DNA from 3 places in the Bacillus sp. YH3-2-B2 genome. Region 3 is predicted to be linked to each of the others. Evidence: riboswitches for the same ligand, from Rfam matches in the RefSeq annotation. Region 3 holds a riboswitch; each other region holds the start of a gene.
What was found. Region 3 has a riboswitch for S-adenosylmethionine ahead of ACWJJX_RS03415 (phosphoadenylyl-sulfate reductase). Riboswitches for the same ligand answer to the same signal wherever they lie in the genome.

Region 1: another riboswitch for S-adenosylmethionine. It lies ahead of ACWJJX_RS10180 (2-hydroxyacid dehydrogenase); the one in region 3 lies ahead of ACWJJX_RS03415 (phosphoadenylyl-sulfate reductase).
Region 2: another riboswitch for S-adenosylmethionine. It lies ahead of ACWJJX_RS06005 (5-methyltetrahydropteroyltriglutamate--homocysteine S-methyltransferase); the one in region 3 lies ahead of ACWJJX_RS03415 (phosphoadenylyl-sulfate reductase).

What each region holds. Positions count from the first base shown of each region.
Region 1 is NZ_JBSJQE010000003.1:28,019-40,452, forward strand. Features, by position in the region: gene ACWJJX_RS10165 (hypothetical protein) at 1-719, shown strand, start outside; gene ACWJJX_RS10170 (RbtT/DalT/CsbX family MFS transporter) at 751-1,998, opposite strand; gene ACWJJX_RS10175 (FGGY-family carbohydrate kinase) at 2,046-3,512, opposite strand; gene ACWJJX_RS10180 (2-hydroxyacid dehydrogenase) at 3,505-4,521, opposite strand; SAM riboswitch class I at 4,643-4,735, opposite strand; gene ACWJJX_RS10185 (molybdopterin oxidoreductase family protein) at 4,882-6,945, shown strand; gene ACWJJX_RS10190 (hypothetical protein) at 7,030-7,314, shown strand; gene ACWJJX_RS10195 (hypothetical protein) at 7,360-7,584, opposite strand; gene ACWJJX_RS10200 (MarR family winged helix-turn-helix transcriptional regulator) at 7,784-8,362, shown strand; gene ACWJJX_RS10205 (hypothetical protein) at 8,355-8,645, shown strand; gene ACWJJX_RS10210 (SDR family NAD(P)-dependent oxidoreductase) at 9,030-9,776, opposite strand; gene ACWJJX_RS10215 (winged helix-turn-helix transcriptional regulator) at 9,945-10,301, shown strand; gene csaA (chaperone CsaA) at 10,901-11,233, opposite strand; gene ACWJJX_RS10225 (AraC family transcriptional regulator) at 11,302-12,012, opposite strand; gene ACWJJX_RS10230 (TetR/AcrR family transcriptional regulator) at 12,064-12,434, opposite strand, start outside.
Region 2 is NZ_JBSJQE010000002.1:217,415-223,895, forward strand. Features, by position in the region: gene ACWJJX_RS06000 (methyltransferase domain-containing protein) at 1-730, shown strand, start outside; gene ACWJJX_RS06005 (5-methyltetrahydropteroyltriglutamate--homocysteine S-methyltransferase) at 763-1,899, opposite strand; SAM riboswitch class I at 1,978-2,064, opposite strand; gene ACWJJX_RS06010 (LURP-one-related/scramblase family protein) at 2,149-2,625, opposite strand; gene ACWJJX_RS06015 (hypothetical protein) at 2,728-2,895, opposite strand; gene pepT (peptidase T) at 3,472-4,704, opposite strand; gene galE (UDP-glucose 4-epimerase GalE) at 4,915-5,931, shown strand; gene ACWJJX_RS06030 (DUF4352 domain-containing protein) at 5,978-6,481, opposite strand, start outside.
Region 3 is NZ_JBSJQE010000001.1:675,461-687,894, reverse strand. Features, by position in the region: gene ACWJJX_RS03450 (Rqc2 family fibronectin-binding protein) at 1-1,338, shown strand, start outside; gene ACWJJX_RS03445 (precorrin-2 dehydrogenase/sirohydrochlorin ferrochelatase family protein) at 1,732-2,220, opposite strand; gene ACWJJX_RS03440 (sirohydrochlorin chelatase) at 2,201-2,986, opposite strand; gene cobA (uroporphyrinogen-III C-methyltransferase) at 2,987-3,760, opposite strand; gene cysC (adenylyl-sulfate kinase) at 3,885-4,478, opposite strand; gene sat (sulfate adenylyltransferase) at 4,492-5,640, opposite strand; gene ACWJJX_RS03420 (inorganic phosphate transporter) at 5,689-6,753, opposite strand; gene ACWJJX_RS03415 (phosphoadenylyl-sulfate reductase) at 6,766-7,467, opposite strand; SAM riboswitch class I at 7,594-7,698, opposite strand; gene pyrE (orotate phosphoribosyltransferase) at 7,800-8,432, opposite strand; gene pyrF (orotidine-5'-phosphate decarboxylase) at 8,429-9,148, opposite strand; gene ACWJJX_RS03400 (dihydroorotate dehydrogenase) at 9,117-10,052, opposite strand; gene ACWJJX_RS03395 (dihydroorotate dehydrogenase electron transfer subunit) at 10,052-10,822, opposite strand; gene carB (carbamoyl-phosphate synthase (glutamine-hydrolyzing) large subunit) at 10,819-12,434, opposite strand, start outside.

The sequences.
Region 1 (12,434 bases), on a different contig from region 3:
TTAAAGCATTATCATCTTCGGGAGGGTTTACAAAATCGGATTTGCTGACTCCGGAGTTCCATTTAGCCAAGGACGGATATCTGGATATGTATTATTCGCCTCATAATGAGTATATCAACCCACATGCTGCGGTTGTCATCTCCGGAATTACACCCGGTTTTTTTCAGATGCAGCGGGCTTACAAAGCAGCGGCACAGCTTTTAAAAAACGGCGAATCTCTTGAGGTGATAGCATATGAGACAAAAAAAGCGGCCGGACTTTCCGGTTCCATGAGGCAGCACATCATCGAAATGCTTAATGAATGCGGTCTGCCGGCCGCGCTTCACGTTGAGGATTCATCCCGGTTATTTGATTCAAAACGGGAGCTGCTTCATACGACATCCGTTATTAAACACCCTGTTTTTTATAAACAGAAAAACTATACGGGGCATCAGCCGCCCATCAGCAGGTCAGCTCTTCTCAGCCGTTATGCGCTGACATGTTTTCCGGATGAAATAGAAATGATGAAAAAGGACATTCTGCTCGTCCCTCTCGGTAAAGCAGCAGAATCAGCCTGCCGCATGCTGAAGAAGAACGGCAGAATGGGCCATGCGGTCATTCTGGAAGGCTTCCCGCATCCGTCCGGAGCAAACGGACATCGTTTCAAACAATTTCACGAAAACCAACAATCGTTACGTGAACAAATTCAGCGGTTTGCCGGGTTTCTTCAGAAGCTGTAAAAAAACGCCCCGAATTTTCGGGGCGCTGCTGTTAAGAAGCGTATTCAGGCAATGCTTTATTGTGTTTTGCCGTTTTCTCTTCAGGTATTTTGATTTGATTTGTCAAGATTGCACTTACGAAATAGAGCGCTGCGAAAATCCATACAACGCCTTGTGCGCCGACAAGCCCGATGAACGCCCAGGCAAGCGCGGGGCCGACAAATGCCGACAGGCCCGCAGCCAGATTTAACACAGACATGGCAGCACCTTTATTGCTGCCGGCCGCCGTCGGCACGATAGCCCCGATCGGAACGAACCCGGCGAGGAGCCCTCCCCATATAAAACCGACTATGCTGACCAAAAGCAAGTTCCCATGTGATACAACAGGAGCATAATATAATAAAAGAGTAAAAATGCCGCAGCCCACTCCTCCGAACCACATGACGGTCTTTTTCCAGCCGAAGGCATCGCCGACTGCGCCGAATATTAAGTTAAAAACGATATTTCCGAGAAAGATCGTTCCCCAAATTTGAAGCCATACATTTGTAGAAATGCCGTGCTGCGCCATATGCATCGGGAGGAATACCGGAAATCCGTATGTTCCGATGCTGTTAATGATCCGAATGATCCCCCCAGAGAGCACGCGCGGATTTTCAGCAAGGATGGTGATTCCCTTCATTAATTCCTGCGCCTTTTCCCGCTTATCTGCCTTTTTCTTTTCAAAGCGGTCCCTATTTAAAATCAAAGCAAAAAACGCGCCGAGGCATACCCAGAAAATTGAACTCCACAGCGTATTCAAATAGCCGAAGGATTTGATGGCCCAGCTTGAATACCAAGCACCGAATACAAACATCCCGCAGCAATATGCAATCCAGAACCAGCCGACCGCCGTACTGAGCCTGTTTTTCGGCGACCGGTAAATCACCCATGTCAAAAATGAATAGGCAAACAGCGGGTAACCCAGCCCTTTAATAAAATACGTGACATACATCACCGGCAAATTAAGATTCTCAAATCCGTATGCGATAAACGCGGCTGTTCCGATGACGTAAAACAACAGCCCCATAAACATCGTCCGCTTTGCGCCGAAGGCTTCGAGGCAGACCCCTGAAAACCACGACGCCACAGCAAGAGAAATACCGTAAACCGTAAACAAGGATGCTGATTGCTGTACCGTCAAGCCGTTTTCAACTAAAAACGGGCTGAGCCAGCCTTGTTCAAGGCCGTCCCCCATCATAAACAGCACGACCCCTAAAAATCCCCAGGCGAGCTGTTTCGGAATTCCTATTTTATTAAGCATTTTTGTTCCTCCTCAGCAATCTTTCATGTTGTCATCTCATCCCCAAGTCAGGCTTTCACCGCCGGCTGAAAATGAGTAAATAATTTTTGCGCATGTTTCCATTCTTCATATAGGAAGAGATCCGTCTGATCCGCTTCCGGCTCAATTATCTTTGTGCGGGTCGAAAGCTCTGCTTTCACACCGAGAGCTTCGTTGCAAATCATCACCGCTCCCATTGCGGATGCCTGGCTGAACCCCTCTCTCTTATAGATTTTCTTTTGAAGAAGGTTAGCAAGAAACTGCGTCAAAGCATCACTTTGGAAACCGCCGCCGCACACCTTCACATAATCTTGTGCAAAGGAAGCCGCCTCTGTTAACGCCTCATAGTTCCATTTGATTGAAAAAGCGATTTCCAGCAGTGCGGCTTTAACAAAATGGGCTCTGCTTAAGTTTTGGGACAGCGGAGCGTCAAATATAAATCCGCCTTTTGCCAGTGCGTTTTTCTCAGGCGATAAATAGGAGCCTAACGCAGAAATACAGGCATGATCATGTTTCGGCAGACTTGCGATTTCCCGTTCCATGACGCTGTAGGATTCATTCGGATAAAAAATGGATTTTAATTTTTGATAATTGAGTCCTGTTACACCCGGATTCGTTTCAAGAAGCCATTGACCTTCTTCTGTATGGCAATTCAGCCATGCATTCTCTAAACTTTCGGTTCCGGTCTCCGCTGTTATCTTTGTAATCGGCGTCGTTGTGCCGGATACGATGACGATATCTCCCGGCTTTGCATCTGCACTTTTGATGGCAAGCTGTGTGTCTCCCCCGCCTGCAATCACAGGCACTCTTTCAGAAAGACCGAGCACCGCCGCTTTCTTAAACGTTAACATTCCGACAACCGTCCCAGATCGGACGAGTGAAGGAAGAATGGCAGAAGGCACACCGAAGATGTTGCATAATTTCTCTGACCACGCCTTTTTCCTTACGTCAAACAGCAGTGTTTCAGCAGCCTGTGACGGTTCATAGCTTAAAATTCCGCTCAGCTCAAATGTCACCCAGTCACTGATGCTTGTGATGCACTTCACTTCTTTCCATAAAGACGGCTGTCTGGCTTTTAATCCGACAAGTTTCATGGCGGAAAATAAAGCGCTCGGAAGACGTCCGGTTTGCTGATGCACTTCGTCTTCTGCCTCAATCCCGCCTTCCCATTCACGCCCTCTGTTATCAATGTTGGGCAGACCGAGAAATGCCTTTTTATCTTTATTGATCAAAACGATTCCCTGCCTCTGGCTTGTTGAGGTGATTCCGATTAATGTAATATGAGGGCTCTTGGCAATAGCCTTTCTTGCCATAGCGCTGATTTGCGTCCATAACCCTTCCGGTGAGAAATATCGTCCGTCCGGATAAAGCGGATCCGTCACATATTCGATGTCTTCCCTTTCAAGCGCGGTCACTTCGCCGCCGGCAGTAACGACCGCGACTCGCGCATTCCCAGTCCCGATGTCAAATACAAGGTAGCCTTTTTGTTCAGCCATTACAGCCTCCTCCTTCCGTTTCAAGTTCTCTTTTGTTATAAAGTTCACGTATTGTGCAGGTTTGATCTTGTTTCCATTTGAAAAGCGCTTCATTTAAAATCTTCACATGATGATCTTCCACTTCAAATGTTGCGCCCGCTAAATGGGGAGTCGCGAACACATTCGGCAAAGAGATCAAATTATAATCAGAAGATTCAGGCGGTTCATGATAAAACACGTCAAGGATCGCTCCCTTAATCCGCCGTTCTTTCAGCACCCGCAGCAGCTCTTCCCTGTCTGTAACCGCCGCTCTTGACGTATTGACAAAAACAGCTTCCTGTTTCATCAATTGAAAGTGCCGGGCGCCGATAAGGCCGATGGTTTCTTCTGTGCGCGGCAAGTGAACGGAAACAATATCACTTTCAGAAAATACCCGTTCAATCGTCGTTTTTTCATACTCCCGGTTTTCATGACGGACAAATGGATCATAGTAAAGCACCTTGCAATCAAAAGCGGCCAATAGCCGGGCGATTCTCTGTCCGACAGCTCCGAAACCGATAAGGCCGACTGATTTCCCCGTCAGCTCATTTCCTCTGAATTTGACGTAAGCCTGCAAATAATCACCATTCCACTTTCCGTCCTTCAGCCACTGATGGGAAGAATACGTATGACGCAAAAATGAAATCACATTTCCGATAAACATTTCAGCAACGGCCTGGGCATTGCGGGCCGGTGTAAAGAAAACGGGGATTTTTCTTTTAGTCGCCGCCGCAATATCCACATTAGACGGCATCCCTCTGCAGACACCGATAAAAGCGGAATCCGGCAATATGTCAATAACACGCTCAGACACCTCATCAAGTTCGGTAATAAGCCCCGACGCGTTTGTCTCTTGAATCATTCGGATTAATTCATCTTCCCGATAGGCCCGGCCGTGCTTCTTCCACGGCCGGTGCACAGTCCGGCCGAACAGCTCAGTCAGCTCCTTCAGCCCCTCGTCGTGATATGGCGCGGTAATTAAAACCGTCATGATGCAAAACATCCTTTTCACATAAATTTTTTCATAAAAAAATCTCTTTCCTCAAAGAAGGAAAGAGATTCATATACCGTCTTTATCCGCTTGAAGCGCACAAATATGTATAGACCATTCTTTCCTATCTTTCAAGCATACGCTTGCTGGAATTGGCACAATAAATGTTGCCGAGGTTTCATAGGGCCAGTCCCTCCACCTCTCTGGATAGAAAATAAAATGATGAAATTGTCAGGCTGTTTAAAAGAATAAACTCATCATAGAAAAGTCTTTCCGTAATGTCAACACTTTTTTCTGAATTGACGTTCGATTTTGAAATGTTATAATGCTTACAATATAAACAAAGAGGAGAAATGGGCTATGAATTCTGCTGCAACACAGCCGAACGGGGTCTTTAAGTCGGTGTGCTCACTAGACTGTCCCGATCAATGCGGCTTGCTTGTGACAAAAAAAGACGGAAAAATCGTTAACATTCAGGGAGACCCCGATCACCCGGTCACATCAGGGAATATTTGCAACAAAGTCAGACACATGGCTGAGCGTATTTATGATGAGAAGCGCGTAACCGTTCCGGTAAAACGGATCGGTAAAAAAGGTGAAGCCGCGTTTGCGCCTATTTCCTGGGAGGAAGCAATCAATACGATCAGTTCGCGCTGGAAAGAGCTTATTGCCGAAGAAGGAGCGGAAAGCATTCTTCCGTACAGCTTTTACGGCAATATGGGAAAACTGGCGGCAGAGGGAATGGACCGCCGTTTTTTCCATCGTCTCGGAGCGAGTCATCTCGAACGGACGATCTGCAGCAAAGCCGGATCTGAAGGCTATAACTATACAATGGGTGAAGGAGCGGGTACTGATCCGGAGGAGACCATACATGCAAAGCTCTTTATTTTTTGGGGGATCAATGCCGTCAGCACGAATATGCACCAAATCATGATTGCTCAAAAAGCCCGGAAAAAAGGGGCTAAAATTGTCGTTATCGATGTACATAAGAACCAAACCGGCCGGCTTGCCGATTGGTTTATTCCCATTCGTCCCGGCACAGATGCCGCACTCGCCCTCGGTATCATGCATGTCTTATTCGACGAAAACCTTCACGATGAAGCATTTCTCACAGAATACACCGAAGGCAGTGAAGAATTAAAAGCGCATGTTAAACACTATGATCCGGAAACGGTTTCTTCTATTACAGGCATTAAAGCCGACGATATCAGACGCCTTGCGAGAATGTACGGGGAAACCTCCCCTTCCCTTATCAGGATTGGAAACGGCATTCAGCACCATGACAATGGCGGAATGATCGTCCGCACCGTCGCCTGCCTTCCGGCTGTTACAGGACAGTGGCTCAACACCGGAGGAGGCGCAATCAAGCACAACAGCGCGGTATTAAACTATAACAGACAAGCGCTCCAGCGGCCTGATCTGCTTTACGGCCGGAAGCCGCGATCATTTAATATGAACAGGCTCGGAAGCGTTCTTTTAGAAACAAAACCGCCCGTGCGCTCCCTGTTTATTTACGGTACGAATCCCGCAGTGGTTGCGCCGGAAGCGAATAAAGTCAGAAAAGGCCTGCTGCGGGAGGATTTATTTACAGTCGTTCACGATCTGTTTTTAACGGAAACCGCCAAATATGCGGATATCGTGCTCCCTGCTTCATCCGCTTTTGAAAACACGGATTTTTACACGTCTTACTGGCATCATTTTATTCAGCTGCAAAAACCGGTGATCGAACCCTACGGGGACAGCAAATCGAATACGGAAGTGTTCCGTTTGCTTGCCGGAGCAATGGGATTTACCGAGCAGGAGCTTCAGGATTCCGATGAAGAATTGATCAGACAGGCGCTGGACTTTCCCGACAATCCGTATATCGAGGATATTGATTACGAAGCGCTCTCACGCCATTCCTTCATGAAAGCCAAACGGAAAAAACCGCTTTTTCCGGGAAAGCTCAAGACACCTAGCGGAAGAATTGAATTATATTCGGAAAAGATGAAACAGGACGGTTATCCGGCGCTGCCGACACACATCCCTCTTGAGAGCGATGACGATTTTCCGCTTTTATTTGTCCCGGGACCGAATCATAATTTTTTAAATTCAACATTTTCAAATAATAAAAAACACGTAAAATTAGAAAAAGCGCCAAAGCTTTTTATTCATACAGAGGATGCTGTACTCCGGAACATAGAAGACGGGGAAACCGTTAGAGTTTGGAATCACCGCGGAGAGTGCGAATTGACAGTTTCGGTCGGCGAACAGGTGCTTCCCGGCGTTGCGGTGAGCCAAGGTCTTTGGGCCGATATGGATGATAAAAAACAGCTCGTCAATTCGCTCACGCCCGATCGGCTGGCGGATATGGGCGGAGGCGCTGTTTTCTTCTCCGGAAAGGTGCAGGTGGAAAAGCTCAGCAATCAAAACCGTCCGCAATAAACGCCCGGCGGTTTTGCTGAAGGCTGAATCCTTCGGCCGGCTTCACCGTATAAAAAATGATTACGTTTATTGGAGGTTTGCTGTATGGATATCATTACCGGCATCGGAATCGCTTTAGCCGGATATTTCATAGGAGACGGATTGAAAAACTTTAAATCACCTGATCCTCATGAACACACTGACCACATTCTCATTAAAGAAAAAGATTTACACTATTATATTGGTTATTATTTAGGAGTAACCAAGGAAGAAGCGAAACAAATCGTGCCTGACACCTCTGACATTCCGCATATCACGAGAAACGGAAAGCGGTATGTGCAGAAGACGGCATTAAGAGAATGGCTGACTTCCATGCTGGAAAAAGAATAACAGCTGCTATGAAAAGCGGGAAGAGTTTTTTCTCTTCCCGTTCATTTAAGATTTGCCGCCCTGCCTCTCTTCAACCCCAAACATACGACAGATATCGTTCTTACGTAACGAAACATCCCCTTCTTTAGATTTCAAATAAAACCCTTTCTTATATAACCGTATGACTTCCTCATATGTAAGCTCATGACGAAGGAGCGCCATTAAACGCCCGTCTTTTTCATCTTGTTTATTGAACCATTCATACCGTTCTGACCAGTTCACTTTCTGCATGTCAAACACCTTCTCACTTTGGATTAATGCCCTTTTCGCATTTATTATACTTATTTCCCCTTTTGTAAACACTCCGACTGCCTGTGACATTTTTGAAAACAGCCGTACCCGTCCCTATTAGTCACCATGTTGACTTATTTCCCTTTGTGATGTATATTGTAATTGTCAACATGGTGACAATTTAGTTGGGAGATAATTTATGGATATTAAATTACTAATGAAGGAACTGCATTTTATGCAACAAAGTTACGCATCATTATTTTCGGTTGTCAATAAGGTGCAGACTCGGGGGGACGAATACTTAGAAATGTTGACTTCCCGACAGCACATGACTCTTATTGCTATTGCCCATTTACCGACGGAAGATACCACACTTATGAATATCGCTAAAAAGCTGGGCACAACAAAACAAACCGCTAACAAATTAATTTCAAGCCTCGCGAAAAAAGGATATGTTCACACGGTGCCAAGCAAACTGGATAAACGTGCAATCAATATTGAGATTACCCCTGAAGGAAAAAAAGCGTTAATTTCCTGTTCAGAAAGATCCACCTATTTTTTAGCGGATATGTTTCATGAGTTCACAACTGAAGAAGTTGAAACATTCTGGAGGCTATTGCAAAAACTTTATCGTTTTGATGGTGAAGAACAGGATGGTTTTGAAGAAAAAGCACATTTGAAAGTTGAAGGCCAGGCACGATTCATCTCAGATGACTATGAAGAAAAAATCATGGCTGAATTTTCAAAACGGAGATATGGGAGTGCAGACGATGAATAATATGCTTTATCGAAAAGTAAAAGAAACAGAGGATAAGATGAAGGAAAAATGCTATGAGCTGAAAGATAAAATTGATCAATTTATTTCTCATGCTAAATATAAAATTCATAGCAACCGTAAACTGGACCGAGCCGGCAATTATATATCAATTGCCATTGGACTCTTTATCCTAACTGCCTCATGGCTGACCGCAACACAATGGCTGCTTTGGATAGGCGCGGCGAGTATTTTGAGTAATGCCTGTTTGCTCATTATAAAGCCTGTTAAAAAATTAAAAACCTGAAAAAAGCTCTCTAAAAGAGAGCTTTCTTTTATTAATCGTCCCAGTCCTCATCTTCTTCCCGATTTTCTTTCATCTCATGAAGTCTTTCATAAAAGAACTTTATAAGGCAGAATTAAGTTCTTTATAGCCACCGAATTCACTCCAAATAACAACTGGACATTCTCCTTCCCGTTACTTTAAGTACATTTATTCACAAAGTAATCTTTTTTACAGGTCATTTAGTGGCAGCCCCAGGAAAATGCGAATTTACAACGTTAATCAAATTCAAACATAAAAAAGTCGAATTTCCTGTCCTTTAAGGAAAACGACTTTTTTATACGGCTTCTTCAAGTAAATCCCCATTAACCTTTTTTGGGGACGATTTGTAATCTCTGCGCAGTGAAATTATACCTGTGCTAGCCCGCCATCTACGAACAATTCAACACCCGTCAAGTAACTGCTTTCGTCTGAAGCAAGGAAAGATACAGCGTTTGCTACTTCTTCAGGTGTCCCAACTTTTCCAGCTGGAACAGTATTTCTGCTATTTTCCATTACTTCTTCAAGTGCATCACCAAAAAGCTCATCGTAGGCAGGTGTAAGAATAGCTCCTGGACTAACCACATTTACACGGATTTCAGTATCTTTTAGGTCAAGAATCCAGTTGCGAACTAGTGCTCTTAATCCTGCTTTAGATGCTCCATATACACTAAACGCTGGGTTGCCAATTGATCCAGCAGTAGAGCCCGTTACAATAATAGAACCTACTTTGTCCGGGAATAGTGATAACGCTTTTTGAACAGTAAAGATGGTTCCTTTAACGTTAATGCCGAACGTTCTATCAACCTGCTCTTCAGTAATTTCACCTAATGGAAGGAAGCTGCCGGTGCCCGCATTAGCAAAAAGAATGTCCAACTTACCTTTTTCCTGCTTTATCATGTCATATAGTTTGTCTAAGTCTTCAAGCTTAGAAATATCACCTTGAACACCGGTTACGTTCTTGCCAATTTGGTTAACAGCTTTATCAAGTTCGTTTTGTCTACGTCCCGTGATATAAACATATGCACCTTCGTTTACAAATTTTTGTGCTGCAGCAAGACCAATCCCACTTGTTCCACCCGTTACAAGCGCTATTTTACCTTCAAATTTACCCATACTTAACACTCCTTTAGAATTAATTTTATTTTATGTCTAGTACCTTTAAGTACTTGAAGAACAACTTACAAGATATAGTATCCTTCAGTAAGCACATTATCGGAAGTACCCACTTTTTTGTGATATAGTAACTAAAAAGTAATAAATGTGGAATGGAGAGCTTTAGACATGAAAAAATTTAGCTGTGGGTTTGAAGTGACAAAGGAAGTTATTGGCGGAAAATGGAAAGGTCTTGTATTATACTTTTTAATGAATGGACCAAAGAGAACGAGTGAATTAAAACGCATTATCCCAAATATAACTCAGAAAATGCTGATTCAAACACTTAGAGAGCTTGAAGCCAGTGGACTTGTGAGCAGAAAGATGTATAATCAAGTACCGCCGAAGGTTGAATATTCATCCACTGAACTTGGAGAATCTCTTAAACCTATCTTGCAGGAGCTCTGTCAATGGGGAGGCCATTATGCGGAGCAAGAGTATGCAGAAGGTGAATATGAAATTGTACAGCCAGAACAACTAAGTTAGGATTGATGCAGCTGCTGAAGTAAATGCTAAACAACTTCAATACCATCACCTGACAGATGAAGAACAGTCAGAAATAAATGAGATATTCAATTTTGAAAGTGAAGTTCTAATAAGAAGTGTCATGGACTATATTCAGGAGAACTTTGATGAAATTCAAAAAAGAGCTGTTTCAAATGTTAAAGAGAAGGTTCAGAAACTTAGCAAAAAGATAAATGAAGACATCAGTAATAACATTTAATGCCTATATGGTCTCTTCGCATGCATTTTTTACACAAAAAGACCCGGATTTTAATTCCAGGTCACACTTCAGGTCACAATTTGCTCAAATTCCCTCTTGCATTTCTCGAACTGCTTTATTCAAGATCATAAAATTTCAAACGAAACCTTACACGAAGGAATCGGGGATCGGCAAAACAAAGCCAGATATAACATATATTAAAAAATCTCTTGCATTTCCACACCCGGCATGCTATATTCATATAGCGATGAGCTGAATTGTGTAAGCCGATGCACATGCCCTTGCGGCACACACGAATGTGGCGTGTGGTGTATCGCCTCAATACGCAAAAGACGTTTGCTTCTGCAAACGTCTTTTTTTATTATCCGATTTTCGTTCCGTTCGGTACTGTCTGCTCTGGCGTAAGCAGGACAACGTCTCCTTTTTCCGGGATGCCGCCGAGAACGAGAACTTCTGACTTAAATCCGGCGATCCGCCGCGGCGGAAAGTTGACAATCGCGGTAACCTGCCTGCCCGTCAGATCATCCGGTTCGTACCGTTTTGTAATCTGGGCGCTTGATTGTTTCATGCCGATCTCTTCGCCGAAATCTATTGTCATCTTAATAGCCGGCACCTTTGCTTCCGGGAATACTTCCGCTTTTACGACCGTTCCTATTCTGAGATCGAGCTTGATAAAATCTTCGATGACTGCCATATCAAAAACTCCTTTTTTACAATCATGATATCAAAAAAAGACGCAGTTTATTTAACCGATTTTCAGGATTATTTATCAGATTGAAAGGTGTTTCGGAAGACGCGCGGCGTTATTCCCTTATGTCTGACAAACCATCTGGTAAAGGAAGACAAATTTTGAAAGCCGACCTCCTGACTGATGTCTGTCAGCCGGCATTTTGTTTCAATAAGCATTTGTTCCGCTTTCTTCATACGGAGCTCAGCAATATAAGCTTGCGGGCTTTTCCCCGTCTGCTTTTTAAACCAGTCGGAATAATACGCCGGGTGGTAATGTTCCATTGCGGCAAGCTCTTTAATTGAAAAAGTCTTTGAGAGATTTCGGCGGATATACGCAATTGAATCATTCGTACGGTTTTCTTGTATCTTTTCAGCAATATATTCTGCAAGCAGACTCAATGAATGAGCCGACTGCTGCTTTGTCTCTTCTGTCAGCAGAAACCGAATCGATGTCCAAAAAGGATCAAGCTTATTCAGTACGCCGGGGTCAAATGAACCTTTGAAAAAATATGCCGGTATGTCGAGAACAAGACATTCATTTCGCTCCAAAGAACGGAACCGATGTTCATGCCCGGGCGGAATATACAGCATTTGATCAGGTTTTAATCTGATTTCACGTCTTTCTGTCTCCAAGTCCAGCTGTCCTTCGAGCGGAAAGAGCATTTGGCAGTATGTGTGTGCATGAGAATCAAAAATATGCGAATAGGTGCGCCGCTCACAGATGATATGTTGTAATGAATCCATTTGTCCCTCCTTTTACATGATGCGTTTTTTTATTTAGTTTACATAATAATATTATTGTCCCCTCATCTGTAAACCTCTTAGGAAAGCAACAACTGCAAACTTCCGGCTTTCTTTAATTGATTCGGTTAATTCAAATGCACTCTGTTTTCTCAACACGGCAAATCCGTGAAGAAGACTCCTCAGTCCTCTCGCAGCATGAATCGCAGTGTCAGACTGTGCATAACCGTTAGCTGTCAGCTGCCTGACAACAAGCTCTACAAGCAGGCTTGACAGATTCTCAATCCGGCCGTCTTTTATCTTTTGAAATGTTGCGTCATATAATCCGGGATTGGCTTCGGCGAAATTGATATAGGCATCGGCAAGAGCGAGCAAAGCCGTTTCACCCGTCAGTCCTTCTGCAGAGGCCGCCATTTTTTCATATA
Region 2 (6,481 bases), on a different contig from region 3:
TGTGAATTTCCTCAATAAATCGGTCAAAACCCGCTATGACAGGCGGCTGTTCGAAGCGAGACGCGCTCTTTTTGACAGCCGGGAATTTTTTGTCCCGGTTCAAAAGGAGATCGCCGCCATCATCAGCCGCATTCAATCTCCGCAAACTACGGCGGCGATATTGGATGCGGGATGCGGAGAAGGTACTCATTTAGCCGCCGTATGCAAATGGCTTCAGCCCGCTTTTTCCGTGACGGGAATCGGCATTGATCTCTCGAAAGAAGGTGTGCTGCATGCCGCAAAGGCCTTCGGGGATCATTTGGTTTTTGCCGTCGCTGATGTGGCGGATGCGCCGTTTGCCGACAGCTGTTTTGATGTCGTGATGTCTGTTTTATCACCTTGGAATTACAAGGAATGCAGCAGGCTTTTACGAAAGGGCGGCACAGTCATTAAAGCGGTGCCGCGGCGTGATTATTTGAAGGAAGTAAGGGAATTCTTCTTCGGAGACAGTCCTCGGCGGAATGACACCGCCGATTCTGCGGCCGGACGATTCCAAGCGGGCTTTCAAACCTTTGAGCGCAAACGGCTGTGTTACACGAAGACCTTATCGCAGCCTGACCTCGAGCGGCTTGTGAAAATGACGCCCTTAACATGGAAATGTACTGATGAAAGCATCCGGCGGTTTATCAGCCGAAAAGCGGCGGATATTACGATAGATATCGATATTTTAATCGGAACCGGTCCTCTGTAAACAGAAAAGACACGCTGATCGCGTGTCTTTTTTTATTTCCAGACTTCACCGGCAATGCTGACGACATGACGCAGTTTCGCCCATTGCTGTTCTTCTGTGATCAGGTTTCCTTCCTCCGTGGAGGCGAATCCGCATTGCGGGCTGAGGCAAAGCTGATCCAGGCTGACATATTGTGAAGCTTCTTCAATCCGGCGTTTAATCGCGTCCTTGTCTTCAAGTTCGCCATGTTTTGATGTAATCAATCCAAGCACAAGCTGAAGATCAGAGCGTTTGACATAGCGGAGCGGTTCAAAGCCGCCGGAGCGGGAATCATCATATTCCAGGAACAATCCGTCAAGGTCAAGCCCGTCAAAAATCGTTTCAGCCGCTGCATCATAGCCGCCTTCAGCCGTCCATGTGGATTGGAAGTTGCCGCGGCAGATATGCATCGTAACCTTCAGATCGTCAGGGCGGTCCTTGATCGCGTCATTAATGGAAGCGGCAAACAGCTTGCGCAGCTCATCCGGCGTTGTGCCGAAATCTTCAATCTGACGAAGCCCCGCTTCAGATAAGAAAACGGCCCATGCGGTGTCATCAAGCTGAAGGTAGCGGCACCCGGCGTCATAGAAAGCCTGAATCGCTTTTTTATACGCTTTTGACACATCGTGCTGAAATTGTTTGTAATCATTCTGGTAGGCCGCTTTTTCCAATTTTCCGCGGAAAAACAGCATATTCGGACTTGGGATGGTCATTTTCGGAACAGCATCGCCAGCAATGCTGTGCAGGAATTTATAATCTTCGAGCATCGGATGCTGAGAAAAATCAATATCTCCCGTTACTTTAATGCCGCGCGCTTTCGTCTGTACGTTGTGAAACTGAATGCCGCTTTCAGGCGTAAATGCCTCAACCCCGTCTAAATTTTCGAGAAAATCAAAATGCCACCAGGCACGGCGGAATTCGCCGTCAGTCACGACATTGAGGCCGGTTTCTTTCTGCTTTTCCACGCTGCGGATGATTTCTCTGTTTTCGATTTCGCGCAGCTGTTCTGCTGAAATCTCACCTGCCGCTCTTTGCAGGCGGGCTTGCTTCACAGCCGCCGGCCGCAGCAGGCTTCCGACCTGATCCGCGCGAAACGGCGGGTTTTTTCTTAGAAGAGTATGCAATGGTTGTTCTGTGTTTTGCTGTGACATGAATGATTCCTTCTTTCCTGATGAAATATAAAAAAACTCTTCCCTCGGATAGGGAAGAGCTTGCGTCCGCAAATCTCAACCTTATCTTCAGGATTTAGCACCATTCTGCTGAACAGCGGTTGCCGGGTATCATAGGGCCAGTCCCTCCACCTCTCTTGATAAGGAAATATGCTATTTTTCAGAATAAACTGTAATACTCTTAATCTTAGTATATTATCTTATATTGTCAATATATTTCGATAAATATTTTTATTTGTCACCCTCAAATAGAATCATATCTATCACGATGGCGATCGCAAGACAAAGAGCAATATCCTCTTCCTTTTCAATCTGCAAATGATAGGAATCGCCCCAGCTCATCCATGATTTGGTGACGGTCATCCGGTTTGATTTTCCGTCTGTCACTTGAAAATTCCGGCCCCACACATCGCCGGTAAGATCCCAGCCGAGTCCGGAAATTTCAAATTTCGGTTTGAAAAACGTGACTTTCTTGATGACTTGGCAGACGGGTTTGCCGCTGACGGAAATCTCGTAACGGGGAACGAGCGACATCAGTTTCTGATTGACGCTGGCGAGCGTGCGGCCGTCCAAATCAGTCAGCTTCAGTTCATCACCGAATGAAAACAGCTTTCCTTCAACATTGTAGACTTCTTTTCCGCTTTCAAGAAACACTTGAAAACGATTCTTAATCGTAAACATTCGCTCTTTGATGTAAAAATGGTACATAAAAAAACTCCTTTTTTATGTTGTACGAAAAAAGGAGGCGGAAGGTTTCATATCGGCCGGGTGCATAAAAAAAGGCTGCCGATTTTGCGGCAGCTGTCGTTTTTATGATAGCGGCATCCGGCGTTTTTGACGGATCGCATTTAAATCAATGATGTTATTCGTGTCGGCAGCTGTCACCAGCGGGCTTGTCTTTGGCGTTTTCCGGCGGTTGTCCTTACTGAAAGAGAAAACAAGATACCCTGTCAAAGCAGCGAAAATAAGTAGCATCATTTTACATACCTCCCAAAAAAAGTTTTGGTATTATTATTGTACGAAAAAACAAACGAAAAGTATTCAAACAATTGTCACTTTTTTAAAAAATAACGTCATTTTCCGTAAAAATGACTATGGGTTGAAGAAATTTTTCTCTTGTTGTGGTTCTATAGATTGTATCGGATGATGAATGATGATCGTTTATATAACTTTTTCACTATTTTTTGTAAGTGTCTAATTAACTACTTCAGTGTTTTCGTTTGCCTTGTGTTATTCAGTACCCTAAAAAACCGTATGATATGCAAAATAACTGCTTCTAACAGATGACTGCGAGTTGACAGCGCTTTCTTTATTTTTTTAACGAAAACGAGATGTTATCTTAAAAAAATCGTTTGAACATTTTCCGCAGTTTTTTAAAAGGATTTGATTTCGTCTCCAGAACACGCGGGTCTTTTAAGGTTTTTTTCAATTCTTTCGCTACAGTCCCTCTTGCCATAGTCTTCACTCCTTCTTTCCATTTCATACCTTATATACGGAAAGAAAGAAGGAAAGGTTTCATGTGAAAGAAAAAAACCAAAGCAGGGGGCTTTGGTTTTAAGCGCGCTCTTCAAAGAGCCTGGCGATTTCAACAATGACGTTTACCGCCTTTTCCATATGATCGACGGAAATGTATTCATATTTTCCGTGGAAGTTTTGGCCGCCCGTGAAAATGTTCGGTGTCGGCAGTCCCATGTAAGAGAGCTGTGAGCCGTCGGTTCCGCCCCGGATCGGTTCGATAATCGGTTCGATGTCGAGGTTTTTCATGGCTTGATACGCGACATCGACTATCTCTTTGACCGGTTCGATTTTTTCTCTCATGTTGTAATATTGATCACGCAGTTCAAGCTTGATGCTTTCCTTGCCGTATTTGGCCGCTAGCGCATCGGCGGTTTTCTGCATATATTCTTTTCGTTCTGCAAAGCGGTCTCTGTCAAAGTCTCTGATGATGTACGACAGGGCGGCTTCAGAAACGTCTCCGTCCATGGAAAGTAAATGATAGAAGCCTTCATACCCTTCCGTATATTCCGGCGCTTCTTCTTTCGGCAGCGCGTGATGAAATTCCATCGCGATTTTTGAAGCGTTGACCATTTTGTTTTTCGCCGTTCCCGGGTGGACGCTTTTTCCGTAACAAGTAAGCTTTGCGGCGGCTGCGTTAAAGCTTTCATATTGCAGTTCGCCGAGGGGGCCTCCGTCTATCGTGTAGGCGAACGCGGCGTTGAAGCGGCCGACATCGAATTTGTGAGGGCCTCTGCCGATTTCTTCATCAGGCGTGAACGCGACTCGGATCGTTCCGTGCTTGATGTCCGGATGTTTGATCAAGTACGCCATTGCCGTCATGATCTCGGCAATGCCCGCTTTGTTGTCGGCTCCGAGCAGCGTCGTGCCGTCTGTTGTAATCAGCGTCTGGCCTTTATAGCGGGAAAGTTCCGGGAATTGCTCAGGCGACAGGACGACATTGAGTTTGTCATTCAGAACGATATCATGCCCGTCGTAGCTTTCAATAATCTGAGGATTCACATTTTTTCCGGTAAAATCGGTCGCGGTGTCCACGTGAGCCAGAAAACCGACAGTCGGCACGTCTTTATCCGTATTCGCCGGCAGAGTCGCCATGACGTACCCGTTGTCATCGACTGTAATTTCTGTCATGCCGATCGACTTTAATTCATCTGCCAGCATGTTGGCCAATGTCAGCTGGCCGGGGGTTGAAGGGCAGTTTTCATTGTTTTCGTCAGACTGTGTATCGACTTTTACGTAAGAGGTAAAGCGTTCAATGATTTCATTTTTCATACCGTCATCTCCTTTGTCTTATCTTACCATGCGCGGGGGAGGGATTTCTATTTCACAACCCGTTTGAATCGAGGGCTCTGTTTTTTACGCGAATGAAAATAAATTATGAAGAAACGATGACTAAACGATTAAACTTTTTGGAAATGGATGATTGAGGAAGAAAAAACCGATATAATATGGTCAATTCATTCAATAGGGGAGGCTTTCTTCATGGCGATTTTAGTGACAGGCGGAGCGGGTTATATCGGCAGCCACACATGTGTCGAGCTGTTAAACGGCGGCTATGACATCGTGGTTCTGGATAATCTGTCAAACAGTTCACCGGAAGCATTGGAGCGTGTGAAAGACATTACCGGAAAAGGGCTTGTGTTTTATGAAGCGGATCTCCTTGACCGTGACGCCGTTCACCGGGTGTTTGCTGAAAATGAGATTGAAGCCGTCATTCATTTTGCGGGATTAAAAGCCGTCGGTGAGTCTGTGGCTGTTCCGCTCCGTTATTATCATAATAATCTGACGGGAACGTTTATTTTATGTGAAGCCATGCAGGCACACGGTGTGAAAAAAATCGTCTTCAGTTCTTCAGCGACGGTTTACGGCGTTCCGGAAACAACGCCGATCACTGAGGATTTTCCTTTAAGCGCCACCAATCCTTACGGGCAGACAAAGCTGATGCTGGAACAGATTTTACGCGATCTGCATAATGCGGACTCTGAATGGAGCATTGCGCTGCTCCGCTACTTTAATCCGTTCGGCGCGCACCCGAGCGGCCGGATCGGAGAAGACCCGAACGGCATCCCGAATAATTTAATGCCGTACGTCGCACAAGTCGCTGTCGGCAAGCTTGAGCGATTGCAGGTGTTCGGCAATGATTATCCGACAAAGGATGGCACCGGCGTGCGGGATTACATCCATGTCGTTGACCTTGCCGAGGGCCATGTCAGAGCGCTCGAAAAGGTGCTGAACACAACGGGCGCCGACGCCTATAATCTCGGCACGGGAAGAGGCTACAGCGTTCTGGAGATGGTCAAGGCGTTTGAAAAAGTATCGGGAAAAGAAGTGCCGTACCGTTTTGCAGACCGGCGCCCGGGAGACATCGCCGCATGCTTCGCAGACCCGGCAAAAGCGAAGGCTGAATTAGGCTGGGAAGCAAAGCGCGGGCTTGAAGAAATGTGCGCCGACTCTTGGAAGTGGCAGTCCTCCAATGTGAACGGGTACCAAAAGGCGTAAAAAGAAAGAGACCTTCAAATGATGAAGGTCTCTTTTGTTATGATGATTATTTAATTTTCACTTCAACATCGTTGCTGAACTTTAATTTCCAAGTGCCTTTAGAGTATGCGTCTTTATCAACTTCAAAAGCTTTTACGTCAGTCACTTTAATGTTCGGGTTCAAGTCACTTAAAATTTTACTGTTGTCTACTTTTGTTTCTGTTGCATAGCTTGAAGAAGCATCAATATCTGAATCATAAGATGTTCCTTTAGAATCTACTAATTTCGCTCTTGGAATGGAGAAAGAGCTTAACGGCTTGTTTGAAACATTTTTAACCGTGTATTGAACAGCTACGATAACGCCGCCGTCAGACGCTTTTTTCTCGACAAATTGAGAGCCTACTGAATCTCTTTTTTCCACTTTCGTAACAGTAACTTCAGTTTTCTCAGTCTTAACAGTGTCACCGATGTTATACAGTTTTTCTTTAGATTCCGCAGCTTTTGAAGACGCAGTTTTAGATGATGAAGAATCGCCTCCGCCGCCGATGTTTACGAGAATGATAATAACCAC
Region 3 (12,434 bases):
GGACGGCACAGCAATATTATTCTGACTGACGGAGAAGGAGCCATCATCGACGGGCTGAAACATTTATCTCCGTCGATGAACAGCTACCGGACCGTTCTGCCGGGATATGATTACAAGCTTCCTCCCGCTCAGGAAAAAATTTCGCCGCTTGCCGCGGATGAAGAGGACGTTTTGCGTTATCTCAGTTTTCAGGAAGGACGGCTTGACCAGCAGATCGTCAGACATTTCTCCGGTGTTTCTCCGCTGTTTGCAAAAGAAGCCGTTCACAGAGCGGGTCTCGCTAACAAAATAACGCTGCCGAAGACGCTGCTTGAAATGTTCCATGCCGTGAAAGATTGCAGGTTTACACCGAACATTACGACAGCCGGCGGAAAGGAATACTTTTATCTCCTGTCTCTCACACATGTAAACGGAGAGGAGCGCACCTTTCACTCACTGAGTGAGCTGTTGGACCGGTTTTATTTCGGCAAAGCGGAACGCGACCGCGTCAAACAGCAGGCGCAGGATCTCGAGCGGTTTGTCGCAAATGAACGGAAAAAGAACGCCAATAAGATAAAAAAGCTGGAAAAGACGCTCGACTACTCAGAGAATGCGAAGGAATTCCAGCTATACGGCGAACTGCTGACGGCGAATTTGTATATGCTGAAAAAAGGTGACAAAGAAGCGGAAGTCATCAATTATTATGATGAAGAAAGTAAGACGGTGACCATCCCTTTAAATCCGAACAAAACACCGTCAGAAAACGCGCAGATGTATTTTACAAAGTATCAAAAGGCGAAGAATTCCGTCGAGGTGGTAAAAGAACAGATCCGTCTGGCCGAGGAGGAAATCGCTTATTTCGATCAGCTGATCCAGCAGCTCTCCTCCGCCTCCACAAAGGATATTCACGAAATAAGGGAAGAGCTTGTGGAAGGCAAATATCTGCGGCCGAAACAGCAGAGAGGACAGAAAAAACAGAAGCAGCACGTTCCTGTTTTGGAGCAATATGAATCTTCACGGGGATTGACGATTCTTGTCGGCAAAAACAATAAACAAAATGAGTACTTAACGACAAAAGCTGCCGCAAGGGATGATTTATGGTTCCACACGAAAGACATTCCGGGTTCCCACGTTGTGATTAAAAGCAGCGATCCGGATGAACAATCCATACTGGAGGCCGCTGCGATCGCCGCTTATTTTTCCAAAGCGAAAGATTCCGGCTCCGTTCCGGTTGATTATACAAAAATCAGACACGTGAAAAAGCCAAACGGCGCAAAGCCCGGATTTGTCACCTATGACAGCCAGCATACCGTATTTGTCACACCTGATGCCGACCTTGTCATACGGCTGAAAAAATAAACGCACCTCCAAGCTGAAACCCGCGCTCAGCTTGGAGGTGTTTTTTATTACGTATAAACGGAGACGAAACTCTCCCAGCCGTCAGAATCATCTTTACAATATCTGATCAGTTTCCCGTCATGTCTGCCTGATCCGCCGGGCCGTCTGTGATTAAAACAGTCACACCTGATTTGGCGGCGGATACTTTCACCTTCCCTCGCCGAACCTGAGCACATCCGGGCGGGTCTCTGACCTTTCCTTTGTATGCGGGCGGAATTCAGGGGGCATCGGGATCACATACATATTCCGCATCACTTCGCAATCCTGACCGCTTTCGTTTTGAATTTTTCACATTCGGCGGACTGTCAGGACAGTATAAAAAACACCCTGCCTGATGACAGACAAGGTGATTTTTTATGATCTTCTTCTTTTCTCAAATAATTGATCCACTTCTTCAGCCAAATCAGCAGTAATGAGAGGCTTTATGTCCTCAGCCAGTCTTTTCGTATGTGCCGGGCTTGCGCCGCTTGTTGATACGGATACTTGAATGCGCCCTTTGCGGATGATCTTCGGCATATACACGCTGCCCCGTTCAGCCTCGCTTACACAATTGACCAGCTGCGTTTCAGAAGCGCCCGCGGCTATCTCCCGATTCACGCTGCGGTCATTTGTCGCGGCAATGATGAAAAAAGCGGGCGCGAGATCCTTCATTTCAATTTTACGGGAAACCCAGCGGATACGTCCTTCATCTGCCAGCTGTTTAATTTCAGGCAGGGCATCGGGACTGATTACAGTAATATCCGCGCCTTCCGGAAGCACTGTTTTGAGCCTTCTTAAGGCAACATTGCCTCCGCCCGCGATGATAATTCTTTTTCCGCTTAAATTAATGTGCAGAGGCAGCATACTGTCCCCCCTTAAAATCAAACTGACCGCCGGGGTTTCGGACAGCTTCTGTCACACGGTTCAAAAACACCTGCTTAATATGCGGGTGAAAACCTAAGTATGATGCGAGATGAACATTTTGATTGATCGTTTGAAGCTTTTGAACTTCCCGTTCAATCTCAGTCATTAAAAGCCCGGTAAACAGAAGATATGGAACGATAAAAACGGGTGCTCCGTCATCCTCTTCAAGGCCGGCAAACACTTCTTTATAGTGCGGGTCACATGCTGTTAAAAAACAAGGGATGACTTCTTTAACAGGTGTAATCGCCTCAAGTTTTCCGGCAATCTCACTGACTGCGTTTTTAACGGCCGGATCTGTGCTTCCTCTTCCGATCAGCACCACTTTCGCCTGCTCAATGGGCACTCCGGTACCTTCAATGCGATGATGCACGGCTTTTACGACTTCATCGTCCACTCCGATCGGAACACCATATGTCACTTTTATATCGGGATGCAGGGCCGCCGCACGGGCGATTTCAGCCGGAATGTCATGTTTTGCGTGGGCAGCGGTCAACAGCAGCAAAGGCACGGCCGCAATATGAGTGGCGCCTTGTCTGACACAAGCTTCAAATCCCGCTTCAATAGACGGTTCCTGCAGTTCTAAAAAACAGATTTCCTGAATGGGAGCGTCAGCGTGCGGCATACACCCTTTTAAAAACACCGCCGACTCTGTCTGCGCTTTTTTCAGCCTGCTACCGTGCCCGATATATAAAATCGCCTGCTTCATTTACAACGCCTCGCTCAAATCCGGATTTTTCTGTTCAGATGCATACCAGTCCAGTTTGCAGTGATAATTGACGACATCACCGATAACAATTAAGCTCGGGTTTTTGATTTCTTCTTTTATCACTGTATCTGAAAGCGTGCCGACGGTGCAGACGACTGTTTTTTGCCTGTCCGTCGTTCCCCAATGAATAAAGGCTGCCGGAGTGCCGCCGTCTCTGCCGTTTTCCAGCAGCATTCTTTCAATCTGCCGGATATTTTTAATTCCCATATAAATCACCAGCGTATCAATGCCCGTCGCCAGCGCTTTCCATTTTTCTTCAAAGTCGTCTTCTTGTTTATAATGCCCCGTAACGAATGCAACATTGGAGCTCGCCTCTCTGTGCGTCACCGGAATGCCGGCATAAGCAGCAGCCGCGATTCCTGATGTAATGCCGGGAACGATCTCAAACGGAATGGCGTTTTGTGCGAGAGCCTCCGCTTCTTCGCCTCCGCGGCCGAAAACAAACGGGTCGCCCCCCTTGAGCCTTACAACAGTTTTCCCCTTTTTCGCATACTTCACAAGGAAACGGTTGATCGTATCCTGTTTCATAATGTGAAAATCCGGGAGCTTGCCGCAGTAAATCAGATCCGCTTCTTCTCCGGCGTACTGTAAAATCTCTTTGCTTACCAATCTGTCATATAATATAACGTCCGCTTTCTGTATGGCTTTCATTGCCTTCACCGTTAATAAGTCCGGATCTCCCGGACCGGCTCCAACGATAAATACTTTCCCCATAACATGTCTCCCCGATCCGTTTTGAAATCTTCCCAGAACAGCCGCGAGGCCGCACTTCAGCTATTTTACCATATCCCGCCATTGCGGGGGATATCCGGCTGATTGCGCGGCCTTTTTGGACCTATTATGCTAAGCTGTTTTTCACAAAGTCAACCAGTCTTCCGGTGCATTCTTCACGTTCAAATTTGCCTGAATCAAGTACGAGCTCAGGCGCTTTCGGCTCTTCATACGGTGAGTCGATCCCCGTAAAGAACGGAATTTCACCATTTCTTGCTTTTTTATATAAACCTTTCGGATCGCGCTTTTCACATATATCGAGGTCGCATTTCACGTAGATTTCATTAAATTCGCCCTCTGCCACAAGCTCTCTCACCTGATCTCTGTCCTCACGGAACGGAGAAATAAAAGCCGTGATGACGATGGTTCCCTGCTGAACGAAAAGCTTCGCCACTTCCCCGATGCGGCGTATATTTTCCTTGCGGTCATCATCGGAAAAACCTAAGTCCTTGTTTAAGCCGTGGCGGATGTTATCACCATCAAGCACAATGACTTGATAGCCCTGTTCAAACAACTCGCGCGCTGCGGCGTTTGCAATTGTGGATTTCCCTGAACCGCTTAAGCCCGTCAACCAGAGGATAGAGCTTTTATGCTTGTTTTTCTGCTGGTATTCTTCTTTCGTTATTGAGGCTTCATGCCATACGATATCACGATTTGTCACTCTATTTTCCTCCTTAAGAAACGCCTGCTTCTTCTTTCGTTTTCAGCCCTTTAATCAACACCTCGACAACTTCAGGACGGCTGAATTCCGCCGGCGGCATGACGCCGCTTCGCAGCATTTCTCTGACCTTTGTTCCTGACAGAATGACGTGGTCTTCTCTGTCATGAGGGCATGTTTTGGCCGTTCCCATGTTGCCGCATTTCTGGCAGAAGAAGCTGTGCTCGAATTTCATCGGTGTAATCCCGAGTTCATCCGCTGTAAATTGATCAAACAGCTCTTGCGCTTCATATGTGCCGTAGTAATCACCGACGCCGGCATGATCGCGGCCGACAATAAAATGCGTGCAGCCGTAGTTTTTGCGGACAAGCGCGTGGAAAATGGCTTCTCTCGGCCCCGCATACCGCATAGCCGCCAAAAACACGCCGAGGAAAACGCGGTCTTTCGGATAATAATGATCGAGAAGCACTTGGTAGCTTTCCATTCTGACATCCGCCGGAATGTCATCTGATTTTGTTTCACCGACGAGCGGGTTCAAAAACAGGCAGTCAACCGTCTCAAGCGCGGTTTTTTGGATATATTCGTGGGCGCGGTGGACCGGATTTCTCGTTTGGAAACCGACGATGGTTTTCCAGCCCTTTTCTTCGAAGCTTCGTCTTGTATCGGCAGGTTCAAATGTAAACTCAGGAAACTGCTTTGACGCTTTTTTAATTAATGTGATCGGCCCGCCGACATACGTATCGCCGCGTGAAAATAATTTTTTCACGCCCGGATGCGCGGCATCATTGGTTTTATATACGTGAACGGCTTCTTTTTGTTTATCCGGCGTATAAATATCTTCGATGTCGACGACACCGTATGTTTCTCCGCCGTAAGTCAGTTTCACCGTGTCGCCGACGGCAAGCTCAGCCGCTTTTTCTGAATCGACCGGAAGCGTGATCGGCAGGGACCAGACAACCCCTGATGCCAGACGCATATTTTCAACGACTGACACGTAATCTTTTTCTGTGAAAAATCCTTCAATCGGGCTGTACCCCCCGATTCCGATCAGCTCTAAATCAGCGAACGAAATCAAATCAAGCTCAATTTCTTTGTGGACGGGTGTAAGATCATACTGCTCATTCACCCGATTAATTAATGTTCCTCCGTGCGGTGCTAAACTCATAATACATGATTCCTCCCAGTTAACAGATAAATAAACTCAGATTAATAGTTAAATGCCCCCGCCTTGTTCATGGACAGAGCGTTTCTCTTTTCGGATGGCTTTCATCAGACTGGCGGCTCCGCCAGCTGCCAAAAGCACGCTGGCCATCATAAAGATGGAATAGTAATCTCCTTTTAACAGCAGGGAGACAAGCAGATACGAAATCGACAGTGACAAAAACGGCGAAACGACCCAAACTTTGAGCATCGTTTTCACGACTTCTTTATGAAAAACGTTCGGCCCGTTTTTGGCCATTCCGATACCGATAATTGATGATGATGTGACTTGCGCCAATGGGACCGGCAGACCGAAGACGGAACTGATAATGACAAGCCCCGCGCCGGTTCCTGAAAGCAGTATGCCTTCTCCGGCTGAAAATCTCGTAATCTTTTTCCCGTTGGTTTCAAGCACTTTACGTCCTAAAAGCAGAGCGCCGAGAGCGACAAAGATGCCTCCGTACAGCGTTCCTTTTGACACGCTGAGTACGCCCGCAGCCACCAAAGGGCCCACCGCATTTGCGACATTGTTCATTCCGGCTGAAAAAGCTTCCCAAAACCCCGCAAAAAGCAGCACAATCCCTAAAATCTTCTGTTTCCGTTTCGAAATGACTCGAATATTCAGAGAACTGAATACCTTCGATACGAGAAAGGTGAAACAGAACGCGACGAACGGTACGAGCACCCAAAAAATCACGATGACCAAAAGATGCTGTAAAAACAATACTTTGTACGCGACGCCGACACCGACAATCGCCCCGACAGTGACCTCACTCGTCGACAGCGGAATGCCGAGCACATTCGCCGTGAATAACGATAGCGCCGCCGCTCCGATTATAATGCAGACAATGGTGAGCGTAATGGTTTTTTCGGGAATGATTCCGCCGCTGATCGTCTTAACGACTTCACCGCCGCCGATAACCGCCCCTGACAGGACTCCGGCCGCGCAGATGATCAGCGCATACGTTTTCTTTTTAACGGCGCCGGACCCGTAAGCGACTCCCATTGATGCCGCGGCTCCGCTGGCTCCGATATTCATGGCAAAAAACAGGCAGAATAAAATAGCGGCTAATTCCATCGGGCAGCTCCTTTATTCATGCAGTCCGCATTCTGTTTTCGCCATGCCGTTCCATCTGCCGCTCCGCAAATCTTCCGCGGTAAACGCAGGTGAAGTGCACGGTTCACAGCCGATGCTCGGATACCCCTGATCATGGAGGATATTGTAATCCAGCTCATGCTTGGAAGTATATCTCCAGATGTCTTTCCATGTCCAATGGATCAGCGGGCATACTTTAATCGATTGAAACTTGTCGTCTTTATTCAGGAAATTCGTATTCGCCCGGCTCGGCCCTTGATCTCGGCGAAGGCCGGACAGCCATGCCGGATGCCCTGCGAGTGCTTCTCTTAACGGCAGAATTTTTCTGATGTAGCAGCACTGGTTCGGTTCTCTTTCCCACAGTTTATCTCCGTGAGCCTCGGCCTGTTCCTCGAGAGTAAGGCTGGGCTTTTTCAGGATAATGTTCAGCCCCGGGTAACGTTCTTTCACTTTTTCGATCGTTTCATATGTTTCTTTAAAGTGAAGACCCGTATCGAGAAACACGATTTCCGCGTCTTTCTTTACTTTAGAAATTAAATCGATCAGGACGATGCCCTCAATCCCGAAGCTGCACGCGTAAACAAGCTGGTCTCCGTAGTGGCCGTATGCCCATTTTAAAACGGACAGCGCGCCTTTATAGGAATCGTCTTCCGGAAATGTAATCGCCGGCTCTTCCCATGTGTCATACGTTAGCATTTTTTCTTTCCTCCTCCCGGAGACAATCAAACAGCTGTTGTTCTCTGCCGGTTGTCTTATCCCTCAATCTTTTTTTATATAAAAAACTTTCAATCCAGCGGAATGAAAGACAGTGACCCGGTATAGCCCTTATCTTCAAAATGCTGTGCATTTTTCTGGATGCGGCACCTTGCAATACACGCAGGTTGCCGGGCGTCATCGGTCCAGTCCCTCAGCCGCTCTTGATAAGCTTTTTAGATTTGTACTAAATTTTAGCACAATTCTAACAGAAGTCAACCCGAGTTTTTTGATAGGAATAATAAAACAGGCCCTGAGGCCTGTTTTTATTGTCATTATTTTTTAAACCAATCTTTTGACTCGGGATTCAGTTTCCATGATTTCAGTTTTTCAATGTCAGCTGAATGAATCGTTCCGTTTTCAAGCGCGACTTCAATCAGCGTGTCATAATCGGTTAACGAGTAATAAGGAAGACCCGCTTTTTTAAAGGCTTCTTTTGCTTTCGGCAGTCCGTATGTAAAAATGGAAATGACGCCGAGGACTTCCGCGCCCTCTCTTTGAAGGGCCGCCGCAGCTTCAAGCACGCTGCCTCCGGTAGAAATCAAGTCTTCAATCACGACTGTTTTTTGTCCTTTCTTAATGGCGCCTTCTATTTGATTTCCTTTGCCGTGCGCTTTCGGTTTGCTTCTGACGTAGCACATCGGCGCGCCTGTACGGTCTGCGAGAAGCGCAGCATGCGGAATGCCCGCCGTTGCAGTGCCCGCGATCATCTCCGCCTCGGGGAAATGCTCCTTCAGCAGTTTGCCGAGCCCGTCCGCCACATCATTTCTCACTTTTGGATACGACAATGTCAGACGGTTGTCACAATAGATCGGTGATAAAATGCCGCTCGCCCACGTAAACGGCTCATTCGGACGTAAAAAGACAGCTTCAATGTGTAATAGATGTTTTGCGATAGCCTGTTTCATCGGCGAACGCCCTCCCATTCCAGTTTAATTGCTTCATATGCTTTAACGGGGTTTTCCGCTTTTGTAATTGAGCGGCCCACGACGATGGCTGACGAACCGTTTTCTTTCGCAAATGACGGAGTCGCCGTCCGGACTTGATCGTCAGCTGCGTCACTGGCCGTGCGGATGCCCGGCGTGACTGTCAGAAATGAAGGCCGGACCGCTTCATAAATGGCTTTTGTTTCATGGACCGAACATACCACTCCGTCCAGCCCGCACTCTTCCGCCATTTTGCCGTAGTGCACAACCGTTTCTAACAGCGGCTTTTGCAGCAGAAGCTCTTCCTTCGCCACCTGCTCTGAAGTGCTGGTCAGCTGAGTCACCGCGATTAAAGACGGGCGTTTTCTGCCTGCCGGCGTGCCTTCTTCAAGCCCCTCTAGGGCCGCGCGCATCATGCGTGCGCCCCCTGCCGCATGCACATTGACGAGATCAACGCCGAGACCGGCAAGCCGCCTCATCGCTTTATTGACCGTAGTCGGGATATCATGAAGCTTTAAATCTAAAAATATATCACAGTTCCGTTCTTTTAATTGGTGAATGATGGCGGGGCCTTCCTGATAAAAAAGTTCCATCCCCGTTTTGACAAAAAGCCTTTCCTTTTCAAACAAGTCTAAAAACGTTAAAGTCTCTTCCCCTGATGCAAAATCAAGCGCGATGATGGGCAGGTTGTTTTTCATGTTTCCAGCTCCTTCCGATGCATTCACTTACAGATTGAAAGCCGTGTTGGCGCAGCACACGGGGGAGCTGTTCTATGATTTCCGGGCAGACGAACGGATTGACGAAGTTCGCCGTGCCGACGGCAACCGCACTCGCTCCCGCAAGAAGAAATTCTAATGCATCCTCTGCAGTCTGAACGCCGCCCATCCCGATAATCGGAATTTGAACGGCCTGGCTGACTTCGTATACCATCCGGATGGCGACCGGTTTGATCGCCGGGCCTGACAGTCCGCCCGTTTTATTTGCTAAAATCGGCCGTCCGGTCTTGAGATCGAGCCTCATCCCGATGAGTGTATTAATCATCGTCAGACCGTCAGCACCGGCCGCTTCAATCGCTTTGGCAATTTCGGTTATGTTTGCGACATTAGGCGAAAGCTTCACATACACAGGCACTGCGGAAACTTCTTTCACCGCTTTTGTCAGTTCGGCCGCCATGACGGGATCAGTACCAAAAGCAATCCCCCCCGTTTTGACATTCGGACATGAAATGTTAAGCTCAAGCGCATGCACATTCGGCGCTTGGCTGATGTGCTCGGCCACTTCTTTATAGTCGTCCACCTGAGAACCGGCGACATTTGCGATAATCGGCGTGTCAAATTGTTCGAGCCAAGGCAGCTCATGATTGAGCACATGCTCAAGGCCGGGATTTTGCAGTCCGATGGCATTCAGCATTCCCGCGCTTGTCTCCGCCACTCTCGGTGTCGGATTTCCGAAGCGGGCTTCGTTCGTCGTTGCTTTAATCATAATGCCTCCGAGGCATGATAAATCGTAAAATCCGGCATATTCTTTCCCGAAACCGAAACATCCGGAAGCGGGGATGATCGGGTTTTTCAATTGGAGACCCGGCAGATTCACCTCTAACATTACAGCGCCACCTCCTCAGCTTTAAATACCGGCCCGTCCAGGCAGACCTTTACATAGGATGTATCGCTTTCACCCGTGCGGCACACGCAGGCGAAGCAGGCCCCGATGCCGCAGCCCATCCGCTCTTCCATCGAAAGGTAAACCTCTTTATGGCCGTACTGCTGCTTCAGAGCTTTCAGCATCGGTGTCGGTCCGCAGCTTAGCAGGACATCGAATTCGAGCTGCTTTTCACGGATGATATCGGTGACAAACCCTTTCTCTCCATATGTTCCGTCAGCCGTCGCCACATAAGTGTCTCCGTACGCACGGCATTCCTGTTCGTAAAAAACATCCTTTGCTGATTGAAATCCAAGCACATGAATGACGTTTACGCCTTTTTCCGTCAGGCGCTTTGACAGTTCCTGCAAAGGCGGAACCCCCACTCCGCCTCCGACTAACAGCGCGGTTTTGCCGGGTTCAATCCGCCGGACGGGAAATCCGTTGCCGAGAGGGCCGAGAACGTCTATCCTGCCGCCCGCTTTTTTCCCGGACAAAAGACGCGTTCCCTCACCGTCAGCTCTGTAGATAACGGATACTTCATCCGCGGCGAAATTGACGTCCGCAATGCTGAGCGGTCTTCTTAATAGCGGCGTGACCGCGTCACTCACCTTCAGATGAAGAAATTGACCCGGCTCGGTAAGGTGCCGGACAAGCTCTCCTTTCAGCACCATCTTATAAATCCGGTCGGCAATTTCTAAGTTGGATTGAACAGTCAAATGCGCTTTTTTCATATCGTGACTGCCGCCTTTTGATTGGTTTCGGATGCAGGCATATGATCCGCCCGGAATGTCATGCTTTCCAATACCCGCAAAATGGCTTCGGCCGTATCTAAAGATGTCAGGCAGGCGACTCCGTTCTCAACGGATTCGCGGCGGATTCTGAAGCCGTCTCTGGCCGGCTGTTTGCCCTTTGTCAGCGTATTGATGACAAATTGCGCTTCGCCGTTTCTGATCACATCGAGCAGATTTTTCCCTTCTTCGCCGATTTTCCCGACGACTTGAGCCGGAATCTGAGCGTCTTTCAAATAAGCCGCCGTTCCTTCCGTCGCCAAGATTTTATAGCCGATGGCGTGGAACCGCTTGGCGATCAGCAGTCCTTCTTCTTTATCTTTATCAGCAACGGTCAACAGCACTGAGCCGTAGTTCGGGATTTGAATGCCAGAGGCAATCAGCGCTTTATAGAGCGCTTTTTCCAAGGTTGAATCTTTGCCCATGACCTCTCCCGTCGACTTCATTTCAGGGCCTAACGTAATATCCACTCTTCTCAGCTTCGCGAATGAGAAGACAGGCGCTTTCACGAATACCCCCTGCTGTTCAGGCTGCAGCCCCTCTTGATAGCCGAAATCAGCAAGCTTTTGGCCGAGAATGACCTTTGTCGCCAGATTCGCCATCGGAATCTTAGTGATTTTGCTTAAGAACGGCACGGTTCTGCTTGACCGCGGATTTACCTCAAGCACATACACCTCACCTTGCGACAGTACGAACTGGATGTTCAGCAATCCGATGATGTTAAGGCCTTTTGCCAAGGCTACAGTGTATTGTTCGATTTTTTTCTTAATGTCTCCGCTTAAAGACTGAGGCGGATAGACGGCGATTGAATCCCCTGAATGGACGCCGGCCCGCTCGATATGCTCCATAATTCCCGGAATAACGACTGTTTCGCCGTCAGATACGGCATCGACTTCGATTTCTTTCCCCGTCAGATAACGGTCGATTAACACCGGATGCTGCGGGTTGATTTTGACCGCATTTTTCATATAGTGAAGCAGCTCTTCTTCGTGATAGACGATTTCCATCGCCCGGCCGCCGAGCACATACGAAGGGCGGACAAGTACCGGATAGCCGATGGATGCAGCGATTTTGACCGCTTCGTTCACCGACACGGCGGTTTTTCCGAGCGGCTGCGGCACATTCAGCGCCTCAAGCGCCTGCTCGAACTTATCCCGGTCTTCCGCACGGTCTAAATCTTCAAGTGATGTACCGAGAATTTTGACGCCGCGGGCGCTCAATTCTTCCGCAAGGTTGATCGCCGTCTGGCCGCCGAATTGGACAACAACGCCTTCCGGCTGTTCCAAATCGATGATGTGCATGACATCTTCTACCGTCAGCGGTTCAAAATACAGTTTGTCTGATATGCTGAAATCAGTGGACACCGTCTCAGGGTTGTTGTTGATAATAATCGCTTCATAGCCTGCCTGCTTGATGGCCCAGACAGAATGAACGGTCGCATAGTCAAATTCGACGCCCTGTCCGATGCGGATCGGGCCGGAGCCGAGGACGACGACGCTTTTTCTTGATGTTACCTCAGACTCATTTTCTTCCTCATATGTGCTGTAAAAATACG